Regions from separate parts of the Microbacterium zouquanmingi genome, predicted to be linked through region 2. Evidence: riboswitches for the same ligand, from Rfam matches in the RefSeq annotation. Region 2 holds a riboswitch; the other holds the start of a gene.

Region 1 (7,163 bases), on a different contig from region 2:
AGACGACGCCGACGATCTGCATCAGCACGAAGTCGGTGTATCCGAACCCGAGACCTGGCACCTCAGCATCCGTCAGTGCGACGCCGTACGTGAGGGTGAAGTTCGTCATCAGGTAGAACAGCACGTACGTCGCCAGCATGATGAACGTGCCGAGGATGAGCTGCTTCCAATGGTGCTGGAACACCGTCACGAGCGGCATCTTGCGGATGGTGCCCTTCTCCTCGGCCTTCTTGAAGGTGTCGGACTCGACGAGCTTCAGACGCACCCACAGGCCGATGATCACCATGACGGCCGAGAACAGGAACGGGATGCGCCACCCCCAGGAGAGGAACGCCTCGGACTTCAGCGCCGGATCCTCGGCGTGCGGCAGCAGCCAGTTGATCGCGAGGAAGATGAAGTTGGCGATGATGAAGCCGATCGGCGCACCCAGCTGCGGGAAGGACCCGTACCAGGCGCGCTTGCCCTTCGGCGCATTCTCGGTGGCGACGAGGGCCGCGCCCGACCACTCTCCGCCGAGTGCGAAGCCCTGGGCGAGACGCAGAACCAGCAGCAGCAGGGGTGCGAGCCAGTTGATCTGCTGGAACGTCGGGAGCAGACCGATGAGCACGGTCGCGATTCCCATCGTGAGCAGGGATGCCACCAGCGTCGCCTTGCGTCCGTACTTGTCGCCGAAGTGACCGAACACCATCGCACCGATCGGGCGCGCGACCATGGCCGCACCGAAGACGGCGAAAGAGGCCAGGAGAGAGGCCGTCTCGTTGTCACTCGGGAAGAACAGAATCGGGAACACGAGGACCGCAGCCGTCGCGTACGCGTAGAAGTCGTAGAACTCGATGGTGGTTCCGACCAGGCTCGCGGTGATGACGCGCGAGCGCGGGTTGGCGGGTTTGACGGGGGCGCTCAAGGTACTCCTGACGTTCGGATGCTCGAGAGACAAGCACCTCGGGATTTTACGCCTTCGGAGAGCTCGTCGATCACTGGCTCTCCGACGATCTCGTTCGTCGTCGGATCGCGAGCTCGGTGGGTATTCCGCGTGAGAAGAGCATCGATCACGGTCTCGCGCACGTCGCTCGGCAGATTGCTCGCCGTCACCCCCGCGGCGAAGGAAGTCGACAGCGCGCCGATCAGGATCGACCCGATCAGCGCGGTGCCGAGCGAGGAGCCGAGGTTCTGGAATACGCCCTGGAGTCCGCCGACCTCACTGGTGTCCTCCTCGGTCACACTCGACATGTTGACGTTGCCGAGCTGTGAGGCGAGCAGCCCCAGCGCAGCGCCGGCGAGGAACATCCCGATCGCGAACAGGACACCGCGCAGGTCTTCGAAGTGCTCGTCCGTGGACGCATGAGCACGGAGCTGGCGCAGGCGCTGATCGACTTCAGCGTCGAACCGCGGCCGGGCGGGCTGATGAGCATCGTCGGAGCCGTCGACGATCTGTTGCCTCATCGCCGACGGAGGGCATCACGAAGGCGCTCGCGTCGTGACACCTCGCGGAGTCACCAGAGAACAGCGATACCGGCGTTGACGAGCGTCAGGACGCCGACGAGCCAGAACAGGGCCGGTGCGACACTCTGGTTCTTGCGCTGCTTGCCGAGGCCGATGCCGAGGAGTGCACCGATGATGAGCAGGATCACAAGCTTGGTGCCGATCTTGGCGTAGTTCATCTCGAAGCCCTCGGGCAGACCCCACGGGGCTGCGAGGATCAAACCGGCGACAGCGGCGATCGCCATGCCCGTGTTCATCAGGCTCGTGAACTGGCGCTTGCCACCGAACGCCTGCACGGCCCACGATCCGAAGAGCGTGGCGAAGCCGATGAGGTGGATGAAAAGAACGATGTGGCGCAGGGTCTCCATGCCCACAGGCTAGCCCTCCGCGCATCCTCCCGCCACACAGGCGACCCTCAGCCGCGCAGCGCCTTGACGACAAGCGCTGTGCGCAGCGCGGCATCCGCGGCCTCAGCACCCTTGTCTTCCTTCGACCCTTCCAGGCCTGCCCGGTCTAGACCCTGCCGTTCATCGTCGAGAGTGAGTACGCCGAATCCGACCGGCTTTCCGGCATCCAGGGCGACGCGCGTGAGTCCGTCGGTGGTCGCCGCCGACACGTACTCGAAGTGAGGAGTGCCGCCTCGGATGATGACGCCCAGTGTGACCACAGCATCCGCCCCACCGGCGAACGCCGCCTGCGCGGCGATGGCGAGTTCGAAGGACCCGGGCACGCGCACGGTGTCGAAAGACGCTCCGGATGCTGTGAGCACGCGCTCTGCGCCGGCGATCAGCCCGTTCGTGATGACATCATGCCAGGTGCCGGCGATGACGACGACGCGCAGACCTGTGCCGTCGATCTTCTCAGTAGGGGAGGGGGCTCCGACGCCGCTCATGCGTTGTCCTTTCCTTCGGCGAGGGCCGCGGCGAGTTCGTCCTCGCCGATGATGTGGCCCATGCGATCGCGCTTGGTCTCGAGGTACTGGTGGTTGTTCGGTCCGACGCCGACGATCAGAGGCACCTGCTCGATGACATCGAGGCCGAGCTCGCGAAGCTTGCTGACCTTGTCGGTGTTGTTGGTCATCAGGCGCACCTTCGACACCCCCAGGTCGCTCAGGATGCCGGCGGCTGCCGCGTATTCGCGCGCGTCGGCGGGGAGGCCGAGGGCGAGGTTCGCGTCGACGGTGTCGAGCCCGTCCTCCTGCAGGCTGTAGGCGCGCAGCTTGTTGATCAGGCCGATGCCGCGTCCTTCGTGGCCGCGCATGTAGATGACGACGCCGCCGTCCTGCTCGATCGCGTCGAGTGCGGCATCCAGTTGCGGCCCGCACTCGCACTTCAGGGAACCGAAGGCTTCTCCGGTCAGGCACTCCGAGTGCACACGCACGAGCGCGGTCTCGCCGAGCTCCCCCGAGACGACCGCGATGTGGTCGGTTCCGGTGACGCGATCCTTGTACGCCAGGAAGCGGAACGTGCCGTGGTCGGTCGGCACCGTGGCATCCGCTCGTAGGCTCACGCGGCGGCGACCACTGCGCGAGGGGGTGATCGGCTCGGAGAGCGGGTCGATCACGTTCAGGTGCGCGATGAGCTGCTCGATCGTGATGACGGGGATGCTGTTGCTCCTGCCGAGCTCCTGGAGCCCGGGCAGACGCATCATGCTGCCGTCCTCGGCGACGACCTCGGCGATCGCGCCGACGGGGTGCAGGCCCGCGAGCTTCATGAGGTCGACGGCTGCCTCGGTGTGGCCGCTGCGCTCGCGCACGCCACCATCGACAGCGCGCAGCGGCAGAACATGGCCGGGACGGATGACGCTCGTCGCCGTGGACTCCGGGTTCGCGAGAACATTCAGAGTGTGTGCGCGGTCGGAGGCACTGATGCCGGTCGTGACGCCCTCGGCCGCATCCACGCTCACGGTGTAGGCGGTGGAGCGGGCGTCCTCGTTGGCCTCGACCATCGGAGGGAGGTTTAGATGATCGGCGAGATCAGACGGCATCGGGGCGCAGATGAAGCCGGATGACCAGCGCACTGTCCACGCGACCCATTCGGGTGTGGCGAGCTCGGCCGACAGGATGATGTCGCCCTCGTTCTCGCGATCCTCATCGTCGGCGACGATGACAGGGCGACCTGCCTTCAGCGACTCGAGGGCTTCTTCGATGGTGGACAGGCTCATCGCGAGCCTCCTTCCGCAGCGGCCCGGAACGCCAGAAGGCGCTCGACATGACGGGCGAGGATATCTGTTTCGAGGTTGACGCGGTCGCCGATGACCAGGCGCCCGAGAGTGGTGGCGACAAGGGTCTCGGGAATGAGGGAGACTTCGAGCCAGTCGCGCCTGGCCGCCCCCTCGACAGGCTCAGGGATCGCCTCACTCACCGCGCTGACGGTGAGGGAGGTGCCATCGATCGAGATCGACCCCTTGTCGACGACGAGTGGTGCGAGCTCCGCGGGGAGGGAGACGCGCAGCACGCTCCACTGATCGCCGGGACGCACATCGATGACGACGCCGGTGCCGTCCACATGCCCCTGCACGATGTGTCCGCCGAGGCGGGCACCGACCGGCATCGCCTTCTCGATGTTGACTGCCGTTCCCACAGATGCCGTCGCCAATGCCGAGACGTCGAGCGTCTGCTTCATGACGTCGACGGTGAAGGTGTCGGGTGAAGAATCGACCACGGTCAGGCAGACACCCGAGACAGCGATCGACTCGCCGTGCACGGCATCGTGTGCGGCCTTCGCCGCGCGCACCGTCAGACGCCAGCCGTCGCCGGACGGCACGATAGCGGTGATCTCGCCGATCTCTTCAATGATTCCGGTGAACATCAGTGGGTTCCTCCCTGGGGGTCGTCGTCGATGACGTGGGCGATCACGAGCAGGTCCGCGCCGAGCGGCTTCCACTCGTCGACGGCAAGGCGCCGCGCAGCGGCGATGGTCGGGACGCCGATATCGGTGAGAGCCAGGCGATCGCCGCCGAGGAGCACGGGGGCGATATAGGCGAGGATGCGGTCGGCGAGACCCGCGGCGATGAACGAGCTGGCAAGAGTCGGACCGCCCTCGATGAAGACGCTCTGGATGCCGCGGGCATGAAGATCGGCGACGACGGCGTGCAGATCGCGCGTGTCGTAGAACAGCGGTTCGTGCGGATGACGGCGCAGCGCGGCATCCGCCGGTGTCTTGCGCGACCCGATCACGACGGGGATCGGCTGATCGTCGTACAGGGCATCTCCGTCGCGGGCAGTGAGCGCGGGGTCGTCTGCGAGCACGGTGCCCGTGCCGACGATGATCGCATCCGCAGCGGACCTGCGGCGGTGCACGTCGGCCCGCGCATCGGAGCCGGTGATCCACTGGCTGGTGCCGTCTGAGGCGGCGGCACGACCGTCCAGACTCTGCGCCCACTTCACCGTGATGTGCGGGCGGCCCAGTCGATGCGCGGTCAGCCAGTCGGAGATCAGGGTGTCGACGGCATCGGTCTGCTCTCCGGACTGCACTTCGACGCCGGCGGCACGCAGCCGCTCGGCGCCTCCGCTCGATGCGTCACCGGGGTCGCTCTCGGCGTAGATCACGCGGGCGATGCCGGCGTCGATCAGCGCGAGCGCGCAGGGCCCCGTGCGTCCGGTGTGGTTGCAGGGCTCGAGAGTGACGACCGCTGTCGCCCCGCGGGCGGCACCGTCTTCGAGCTTCGAGAGCGCGTCGACCTCAGCGTGCGGGGTGCCGGCGCCACGATGCCAGCCCTCGGCGATGACGTCGCCTGTGGGGGAGAGGATCACTGCGCCGACCTGCGGATTGACACCGCGAGGGCCGCGGGCGGCGAGTTCGATCGCGCGCGTCATCGCGTGGCGCTCTGCCCCGGTCACTGCCATCCGTCGTCCTTCGGTCTGGCTCCGGGGATGACAGAAGTCGCGCTTGCGCGCATCGTGCTGCCTCCCTTCCGGACTAGCGAGATCTCTCTCGCATCACCGTCGGTCCCGGAATTTCACCGGATCGGCACTTCGGAATCCGAAGCGCTCGCGGACTGTCACCGCCGGTTCGGATTCTCACCGACCCCGGAGCACGTTGATGCTCAGTGTAGTCAACGCGCAAGCCCGGGATTCATTCCGCGTTGCACGAGGTCATTTGAGCAGGCGGGACAGTCGCCGGTCGGCGAGGATCTTGCCGTCGGTCTGGCATGTCGGGCAGTACTCCAGTGAGCGGTCGGCGAAGAACACGCTGCGGACGGTGTCGCCGCAGACCGGACACGCTTCGCCTCGGCGTGCGTGCACACGGAACCCGGAACGCTTGGCGTCTTTGAGGTCGGCCGGCGGTTTACCGGATGCTGTCGACACGGCATCCTTCAGCGTGCTCTGCATCGCGTCGTAGAGTTGGTTGACCTCGGCGGGATCGAGCTTGCCGCTGATCGCATACGGCGACATCTTCGCGGCGTGCAGGATCTCATCGCTGTAGGCGTTTCCGATGCCGGCGATGACGCTCTGGTCGCGCAGCAGCCCCTTGATCTGCATCCGTTTGCCCTCGAGAAGAGCGGCGAACGCGTCGCGGGTGAAATCGGCGCCGAGCGGTTCCGGACCCAGTCGCGCGATCCCTGGGACGTCCTGAGGGTCGCGCACGACGTAGACGGCCAGCGACTTCTTCGTGCCCGCCTCGGTGAGATCGAAGCCGCTGTCGTCATCGAGTGCGACGCGCAGCGCGATCGGGGACTTGCCCGGCTTGATCAGCGTGGTCGGCAGCAGCTCGTACCAGCGCAGCCAGCCCGCCTTGGCGAGGTGGAAGACCAGATGCAGCTCATCTCCGCAGGAGAGGACGATGAATTTGCCCTGTCTGCTCGCCGCAGTGATCGTCGCGCCGTGCAGGGCGGTGTTCGGCGGATCGTAGGTCTTCAGGGCCGCGATCTCGCCGACGCTGGTGCGTGTGATCGCGTGCCCGACCACGCGCTCTCCGAGGAAGTCGACGAGTCCCTGCACCTCAGGCATCTCGGGCATGCGCCCATCCTGCCACCGGCGTCGGACGTTCGGGGGATCAGTTCGGTCCGGAACTCTCGCGCACGATCAGCTCGTACCCGATGTCGATGTTCGTCGGCTCCAGGTCGTTGTCATCGAGCAGCGCGAGCAGCGAATCGACGGCCTGATCAGCGATCGCCTGCTTGTCCGGTGCGATCGTCGTCAGCGAGGGAACGGAGAACTCCGCCTCCTGCACGTCATCGATCGAAGCGATCGCGACGTCGTCGGGTATGCGCACACCGAGGTTGGCGAAGGCTCGGATCGCACCGAAGGCGAGGAGGTCGGTGAAGCAGACGAGAGCGTCGAAGCGAGTGCCGTCCTGCCACGCCTGCATGATGCCTTCCAGCCCCGCCTGCCTTCCGAAACGGTCGGTGTACAGCACGAGGTCAGGGTCGAAGGGCACACCTGCATCGTCGAGTGCCTGGCGGTAGCCGCTGAGCCGGAGGCGCGAGCTGCGGTAGACGTCGGAGTGATATGCGCCGAGCGTGGCGATGCGCCGATGGCCGCGCTCGAGCAGGTGTCGGGTGATGTCCGCGGTCGCTGCGACGTTGTCGATGGCGATGTTCGTGTAGCGCGAGCTGGAGATCTGCTCGCCGATGAGCACGGTGGGCACATTCGGGGGAGTGCGGTAGAGCTCTTCCTTCTCCATCGACATCGGTGAGAAGACGAGCCCGTCTACGATGTGCGAACCGAGGTCGCGGAG
Region 2 (7,163 bases):
CCGCTTCGTGATCGATATCGACACGCTCAAGGGCTGACGCCCGCTCCAGGTCGCAAATTCTGCCGCTTTGCGCGAGGCATAGCGGCATAGTTTGCGACCTGAGGTGTGGGCGGGTGCGACCTGAGCTGTTGGCGGGTCAGGCCGCGCGCTTCGGAAGCACCCAGCCGGCACGCGGGAAGTGGCAGGTGTAGCCGTTCGGAATGCGCTGCAGGTAGTCCTGGTGCTCGGGCTCGGCCTCCCAGAACGGGCCCTCCCGCTCGATCTTCGTGACGGCCTTGCCGGGCCAAAGGCCTGAAGCATCCACGTCGGCGATGGTGTCGCGGGCGATCTGCTCCTGCTCAGGGCTGAGCGGGAAGATGGCCGAGCGGTAGCTGGATCCGACGTCGTTGCCCTGCCGGTCGAGCGTCGAGGGGTCATGGATCTGGAAGAAGAACGCGAGGATGTCGCGGTAGGTCGTCTTAGCGGGATCGAAGACGATCTCCACGGCCTCGGCGTGGCCGGGGTGGTTGCGGTAGGTCGCGTTCTCGTTCTCGCCACCGGTGTAGCCGACTCGAGTGTCGAGCACGCCGGGCTGGCGGCGGATGAGATCGTCCATTCCCCAGAAGCATCCGCCCGCGAGGACGGCCGTTTCGGTGCCGGGTGTGCGGGTGATGGTGCCGGTGTCAGTCATGTGCACTCCTTTTCGCTCTTCAAGTCTGACGCACTATCGAGGACCGGGTGCCATTCTGGAGGAACGCTCAGGAACGGAGACGACCAATGGATGCCGAGAACACCGCCCCCACGCCCCGCATCGTCGGTGACGCGTTCGCCGCGTCGGCTGCTGCCGCCGGCTCCGCGTGGCGCCTGGAGCCTTCCGAGCGGGGGCTCGACGCGAACGTGATCGTGCTGCCGGCTGGCGGCGAGATCCAGGCGCACATCGGGCCGGAACTGGACGTGCTGATCGTCGTTCTCGAAGGCTCGGGGACGCTCGAGACCGCTGCGGATCCGCTCGCGCTCTCCCCTGGCACGATGGTGTGGCTGCCGGCCAGGTCACAGCGCCGCTTCGTCGCCGGAGCCGCCGGCCTGCGCTACTTCTCTGTGCATCAGCGCAAGCCCGGCCTCAGCATCCGCTCTCGGCTCGGGTGACCGGCGCGCCCGCCCCGCCCCGCCCCGCCCCGCCCGCCCGCCCGCCCGCGCGGGATGGATTTCCTCGCTCTTGTGCGAGTTTCACCAACGAAAAGCAGCCCGCGCGCCCTGCGCACGTCGCGAGGGCCAAGATTCCCGGTGTGCGGGTGTGCGTGGCGTACCGTGTGATCCATGTCTGAGAACCCGATCACTGACGCTCTCGTCCTCATCACCGGTGGCGCACGCGGCATGGGCGAGCTGTACGCGCGCCGCGCTGTCGCCGCCCGCGCGCGGGCCGTCGCGCTGTGGGACATCGATGAGGATGCCGTCACCGCTGTCGCCACCGAGCTCTCGAAGTCAGGGGTCGAAGTCCGCGGCTATCGCGTGGACGTCTCGCAGCGCGAGGAGATCGCCGCCGGCATGGAGCGGGTGCGTGCGGACTTCGGCACGCCCGACGTCATCATTAACAACGCCGGCATCGTGCGGGGCGCACCGTTCTGGGAGCACGACCCGGTGCGCGATATCGAGGCGACCATGCGCATCAACACGCTCGCGGCCATGTGGCTGACCCGCGAGGTGTTGCCCGACATGATCGCTGACACGTCCCGACCCAAGCGCATCCTCAACATCGCCTCCGCCGCAGGGACGCTGGCGAATCCGAACATGAGTGTGTACGCAGCATCCAAATGGGCGATGATCGGCTGGGGCGAATCGGTGCGTCTGGAGCTCGAAGGCTACGGCCACGACCACATCAAGGTGACCACGTTCTGCCCGAGCTACATCTCCACCGGCATGTTCGAGGGCGCGCGCGGCCCGCTGATGACGCCGATCATGACGCCTCGCAAGGCGACGGCAGCGGCGTGGAACGGGATGCTGCGCGGAACACCCATGGTGCTGCGCCCGTGGACCGTGAAACTCTCGATGGCCTTGCGCGGCGTGCTTCCGACGAAGACGTGGGACTTCCTCGCTCGGTATGTGTTCAAGGTGTACTCGTCGATGGATCACTTCACCGGGCGCAGCTGAGGTGCCAGTAGTCTTGCTTTCCTGAACGTCTCTCAGGGGGTCGCATGTCGGTTGGTCTGCTCGCTGTCGTCGATGACATCCTCAGCGCAGCGCTGAAAGCATCGGCGAAGTCGGCTGGTGTCGTGATCGATGATGCCGCGGTGACCCCGCAGTACGTGCAGGGAATCACGCCGGCGCGCGAGCTTCCCGTGGTCATGAAGATCACGCTCGGGTCGCTCGTGAACAAGTTCGTGATCATCATCCCGATCGCACTGCTGCTGACCGCGTTCGCACCGTGGGTGCTGCCGTTCCTGCTGATCATCGGTGGAACGTACCTGTGTTTCGAAGGCGCCGAGAAGGTGTTGGAGTGGTTCGGTTTCCACCACGATCACGAAAGCGGTAGCGCGCGCAACGAGAACAAGCTCGTGTGGGGAGCCATCCGCACCGACCTGATCCTGTCGACCGAGATCATGCTCATCTCGCTGTCGAATCTCGATGCCGGCATGAGCATCTGGATGACACTGGCCATCCTCGCGGTGATCGCCCTCATGATGACCGTGATCGTGTACGGCGCCGTGGCGCTGCTGGTGAAGATCGACGACATCGGGCTGAAGATGGCGAAGAATCCTTCCCGGCGCGTGCGCCACACCGGCACGCGGATCGTGCGGTCGATGCCGGCCGTGTTCCGCGTGATCAGCGTGGTCGGCACGGTCGCGATGCTCTGGGTCGGCGGCCACCTGCTGCTGGCGAACCTCGGCGAGGTCGGCCTGCACTTCTTCAGCGACATGCTGCACGGCATCCACGATTTCCTGGCTCCCACCGGCGGTGTGGTCGCGTGGATCGGCGAGACATTCGTCTCGGCCGTCTGCGGACTCATCGTCGGGTTGATCGTCGTCGGCGTCGTGCTGCTGATCGGTCGGATGCTGGGCAAAACGCCGTCGTTCCAAGAGGGCGGCGATTCGCCCGTCAACGTGGCCGCGTAGACCCGCCCACCACAGGACTGAGCGCGCTCAGGTAATCTTCCACTCGAACACATACGTGCTCCGGGATCGGTGAAAGCCCGAACCGGCGGTGATAGTCCGCGACTCGCAACCCCTCCGGGCGGCGATTGAACCGGTGAGATTCCGGTACCGACAGTCACAGTCTGGATGGGAGAAGCACAGGGGGAACAATGGACGTTCTGCGATGGCTGGTCGATCTCTTCAACTCGCAGTGGATGCTGCCGGGCGGGCAGACGCTCCTCATCCGAGAAGTCGTCGGCAACATCTTCGGCCTCGCCAGCGCTCTGGGCGGCATGCGTCGAAAGATCTGGGCGTGGCCCGTCGGCATCGTCGGCAACCTGCTGCTGCTCACGGTCTTCCTCGGCACCATCCTCAGCCCCGACCACTCGCTACCGAGCCTGCTGGGTCAGGCCGGCCGCCAAGTGATGTTCATCGCCGTGGCGATCTACGGCTGGATCCGCTGGCGACAGGCAGCATCAGACACCGGCCAGGTCACCCCGCGCTGGGCGTCCGGCCGTGCGCGCATCGGACTCGTTCTCGCCCTCATCATCGGCACGGTCGCGCTCACTCCCCTGTTCCGCGTGCTCGGTTCGTACGAGCCGGTCTGGGCGGATGCCTGGACCTTCGTCGGGTCGCTCCTTGCCACCTACGGCATGGCCAAGGGGTGGACGGAGTTCTGGCTGATCTGGATCGCCGTCGACGTCGTCGGCGTTCCCCTGCTGTTCAGCGCCGGCTATTACGCCACCGGTTTCATGTACGTGTTCTACGGCGCCTTCACCGCGATCGGCTTCTTCGTCTGGTGGCGCGCGCAGGCGAATGCGAAACCCCAGATCGACACGATCATGCCTGATCCCCGCATCGGCGCCCCGGCAGAGAGCGGTGCAGGCGAGAATAGGGAGTGATGTTCGACAGCCCGCTCTCCTCCTCCGCCTACGAAGTGCTCGGCGTCGATCCGACCGCCACGGCCGAAGAGATCAAGCGCGCGTTCCGCCTGCGATTGCGCCAGACACATCCGGATGCCGGTGGAGATGCTGCTGCGTTCATCCAGGTGCAGCGGGCGTGGGAGCTGATCGGCACGCCGGAAGGGCGCGCTTCTTACGATCGCGGCCACGGGTTTGCGACAGCATCCGCCACCGGCACGACCGCACAGAACTGGAGCGGATGGCAGGCGCCGGCGCCCCGCACCGACACGCGGCCGAAGGCGCGTGCGTACGGGCATCCGGGCGGATGGCGCCGCGAGCGCTATCTCACACTGATCCGCGAGTGGGCCGGCCACGGCGTCGAGGTTCCCGACCCGTACGACCCCGCTCTCGTGCGCTCTGCGCCCCGCGAGGTGCGTCACCTGCTGGCGGATGCTCTCGCTGAAGAGGCCACGGCCAGCACCATCAGCGACCTTGGCATGGGCTTCACCGTCTGGCACGACGTCGCGACGAGCACCGATCCGGCCGACAAGCTCGACCACGTGATCCTCAGCCCCTCAGGGCTCTACGGGGTGATGTCAGAAGACTTCGCCGAGGTCGTACGCTTCCGTCGCGGCGAGATCATCGGCGCCGGTGTCTCCGGGCGCGCACCGGTGGCGACTCTGCTGGCCCGGATGCGCGTGATCGCCAGGGCTGCGAAGGTGAAGTTCGGTGGCGCGATCATCGTGCTGCCCGACGACGATCTCGATCAAGCTGTGACCTCGCTCGGCAAGGTGCGCGGGACTCCGGTTGTCGTGATCCGTCGCAGCGCGCTCAGCATGGTGCTGCGCCAGGGCGTGCCCGGCGCCCGCGACATCGGCGGCAACGAACTGTTCGACGTGCGCACGCGCTTGCAGCAGATGATCCGCTTCGTCTGACGCGCGCGCTCACCCCTCCGCCACGCCCACGTACCCCCACGCACCCCCACGTCCAGGTCGCGATTAATGCCGCTTTGGCGCGCTGTAAGCGGCACAAATTGAGACCTGAGCGGCTAAATTTACCGCACTCGAGGCCGTTACGACGCTAATCTGTGGCCAACGGACACTGACGTCCGACCTACATGGCGGCATCCGCCGCAGAACGGAACTGAGTATGAGCCCCTCCACAAGCCGGCCGACAACGGTCACCGCAGCCTTCTGGATCCTGATCGTCGGGCTGATCCTCGACCTCATCACGACAATCGTCCTCATCACCACCGGTATCGCACTGGCCGGCGGCGCGGTCGAGGTCGATGGAGCCTCATTCGGCGGTGGAGTGATGATCGCCACCGGAGTGATTTTGATCGTGATCCTCCTGATCGAGCTGCTCGTGCTGCGCAAGATGCGGGCTGGCCGCAACTGGGCACGGATCGTCATCACCGTGCTCGAGGTGTTGGGCATCCTCAGCCTGCTCGGCGGGGTCTCCACCCTGGGAATCATCGCCGCCATCATCTCGGTCGTCGTCATCGTGCTGCTGTGGGTACGGCAGTCGAACGACTACTTCCGCGCCTCGGCGTAACCCCAGCCCGGGCACTCACCCCTCGCCCAGGGTCACCCACCCCTCGTCCAGGTCGCAATTTGTGCCGCTCTACCGCGCTGTAAGCGGCACAGATTGCGACCTGGGCGGGGGTTTTTGCGTCAGACGACGAGGCGGGTCCGTTAGACGACAGCGTCGGTGCAGATGCCGAGCAGACTTCCCGCGCCGGCATCCGACGGCAACGGCCGGAAGCCGAGCTTCTTGTAGAACGCGACAGCATTGGTATTGCTCGGCGATACCCCGAGATGAACGCCAGGCACGCCGCGCTCGCGCAGCTCGGCGAGCAGCGTGCGCATGAGTGCGCGGCCCATCCCCTGCCCCTGCAGCTCCGGCAGCAGATCGATGTGCAGGTGGGCGGGATAGTCACCCAGCTCTTCGATGATCATGCGGTCGGGATCGAGGCCCATCTCGAGGATGTTCGACGGCTCCAGATCCTGATACTTCTGTGTGAATGCGGGCAACCACTCGCTGCGGTAGCGCTCCACGAAGGCGCCCGTATCGGCTGCGCAGACGATGTATCCCGAGACCCGCTCCCCGGTGTCGACGACGAAGCAGGTCTCCGGTTCGAGATCGACATACGGCAGGGCGAAGATGTCGGCCAGCAGCTCGTCGCTGCCGTGCATTCCCGTCGCATCCTGGCCGCCGTCGCCGGTCTTCAGGCAGATCTCCGCGACGTCGGCGCGGTCGGTTTCACGGAATCGACGGATGTGCGACATTGCTCCATACTGACATGGACCCCGTTCTGACTCGGACCCAGTGCTGTCGCGAATCCAGTGCTCTGCCGATCACACTCCCCGCCGACCGGAAGGCCTGTTGATGACCGGCGCCGATGCCGCCCTCTCGTCTCGATTGGGCGCCGCGCTCGCGCAGGCCGTCGAGGCCTGCGTCACCCCAGGAGCGGTGTGTCAGGTCACCATCGCCGGCGAGACCGTCACGGCGACCGCGGGCGACCTCGCATCTCACGACGACGCCGGCGCGCCGATCCCGCTCGATCAGCGCACCCCGGTCTCCTCCGAAACGGTCTACGACCTCGCGTCCGTCTCGAAGGTCTTCACGTCGATCGCGTTGCTCAGCCTCGCCGACGAGGGCATCGTCGACATCGACGCGAGCGTGGGCGAGTGGCTGCCGAGCTTCCGCAATGGCGTCAGATCAGACGTCACCCTCGCACACCTGCTCAGTCACACGGCAGGTCTGCCCCCCGTGAATCCGTTCACGATCCAGCACGCGGTGCAGGGGTTCGGCACCGATGACCCCCGCTGGGTCACCCCGGGTCGATCCGCGCTCCTCGACGGCATCCTCTCACTCCCCCTCGACCGCGCACCAGGCACGGACAAGGTGTATTCGTGCCTCGGCTACATCACGTCGATGGCCGCCGCCGAAGCGGCGACCGGGGCGTCGTGGTCGCAGATCGTGCGCGAACGAGTGCTTGCGCCGCTCGGTCTGGAGCGCACAACCCTCACCCCGGATGCCGCGCGCACCGCACCCACCGAGTTCCAGCCTGAACTCGGCCGCGGCATGATCCGCGGCGTCGTGCACGACGAGACCGCCTGCGCACTCGGCGGTGCCGCCGGCAATGCCGGAC

Evidence for each region. Region 2 has a riboswitch for FMN ahead of pnuC (nicotinamide riboside transporter PnuC). Riboswitches for the same ligand answer to the same signal wherever they lie in the genome.
Region 1: another riboswitch for FMN. It lies ahead of ribD (bifunctional diaminohydroxyphosphoribosylaminopyrimidine deaminase/5-amino-6-(5-phosphoribosylamino)uracil reductase RibD); the one in region 2 lies ahead of pnuC (nicotinamide riboside transporter PnuC).

The regions. Positions count from the first base shown of each region.
Region 1 is NZ_JBQPQZ010000001.1:170,413-177,575, reverse strand. Features, by position in the region: gene ACTU6U_RS00880 (MFS transporter) at 1-904, opposite strand, end outside; gene ACTU6U_RS00875 (hypothetical protein) at 901-1,443, opposite strand; gene ACTU6U_RS00870 (Fe-S protein) at 1,494-1,850, opposite strand; gene ribH (6,7-dimethyl-8-ribityllumazine synthase) at 1,898-2,374, opposite strand; gene ribA (GTP cyclohydrolase II) at 2,371-3,645, opposite strand; gene ACTU6U_RS00855 (riboflavin synthase) at 3,642-4,292, opposite strand; gene ribD (bifunctional diaminohydroxyphosphoribosylaminopyrimidine deaminase/5-amino-6-(5-phosphoribosylamino)uracil reductase RibD) at 4,292-5,329, opposite strand; FMN riboswitch at 5,381-5,524, opposite strand; gene ACTU6U_RS00845 (Fpg/Nei family DNA glycosylase) at 5,579-6,442, opposite strand; gene ACTU6U_RS00840 (LacI family DNA-binding transcriptional regulator) at 6,480-7,163, opposite strand, start outside.
Region 2 is NZ_JBQPQZ010000007.1:24,797-31,959, reverse strand. Features, by position in the region: gene ACTU6U_RS14365 (NAD(P)-dependent alcohol dehydrogenase) at 1-37, shown strand, start outside; gene msrA (peptide-methionine (S)-S-oxide reductase MsrA) at 137-670, opposite strand; gene ACTU6U_RS14355 (cupin domain-containing protein) at 757-1,125, shown strand; gene ACTU6U_RS14350 (SDR family NAD(P)-dependent oxidoreductase) at 1,297-2,127, shown strand; gene ACTU6U_RS14345 (DUF808 domain-containing protein) at 2,172-3,089, shown strand; FMN riboswitch at 3,142-3,270, shown strand; gene pnuC (nicotinamide riboside transporter PnuC) at 3,278-4,009, shown strand; gene ACTU6U_RS14335 (J domain-containing protein) at 4,009-4,944, shown strand; gene ACTU6U_RS14330 (hypothetical protein) at 5,159-5,563, shown strand; gene ACTU6U_RS14325 (GNAT family N-acetyltransferase) at 5,704-6,297, opposite strand; gene ACTU6U_RS14320 (serine hydrolase domain-containing protein) at 6,398-7,163, shown strand, end outside.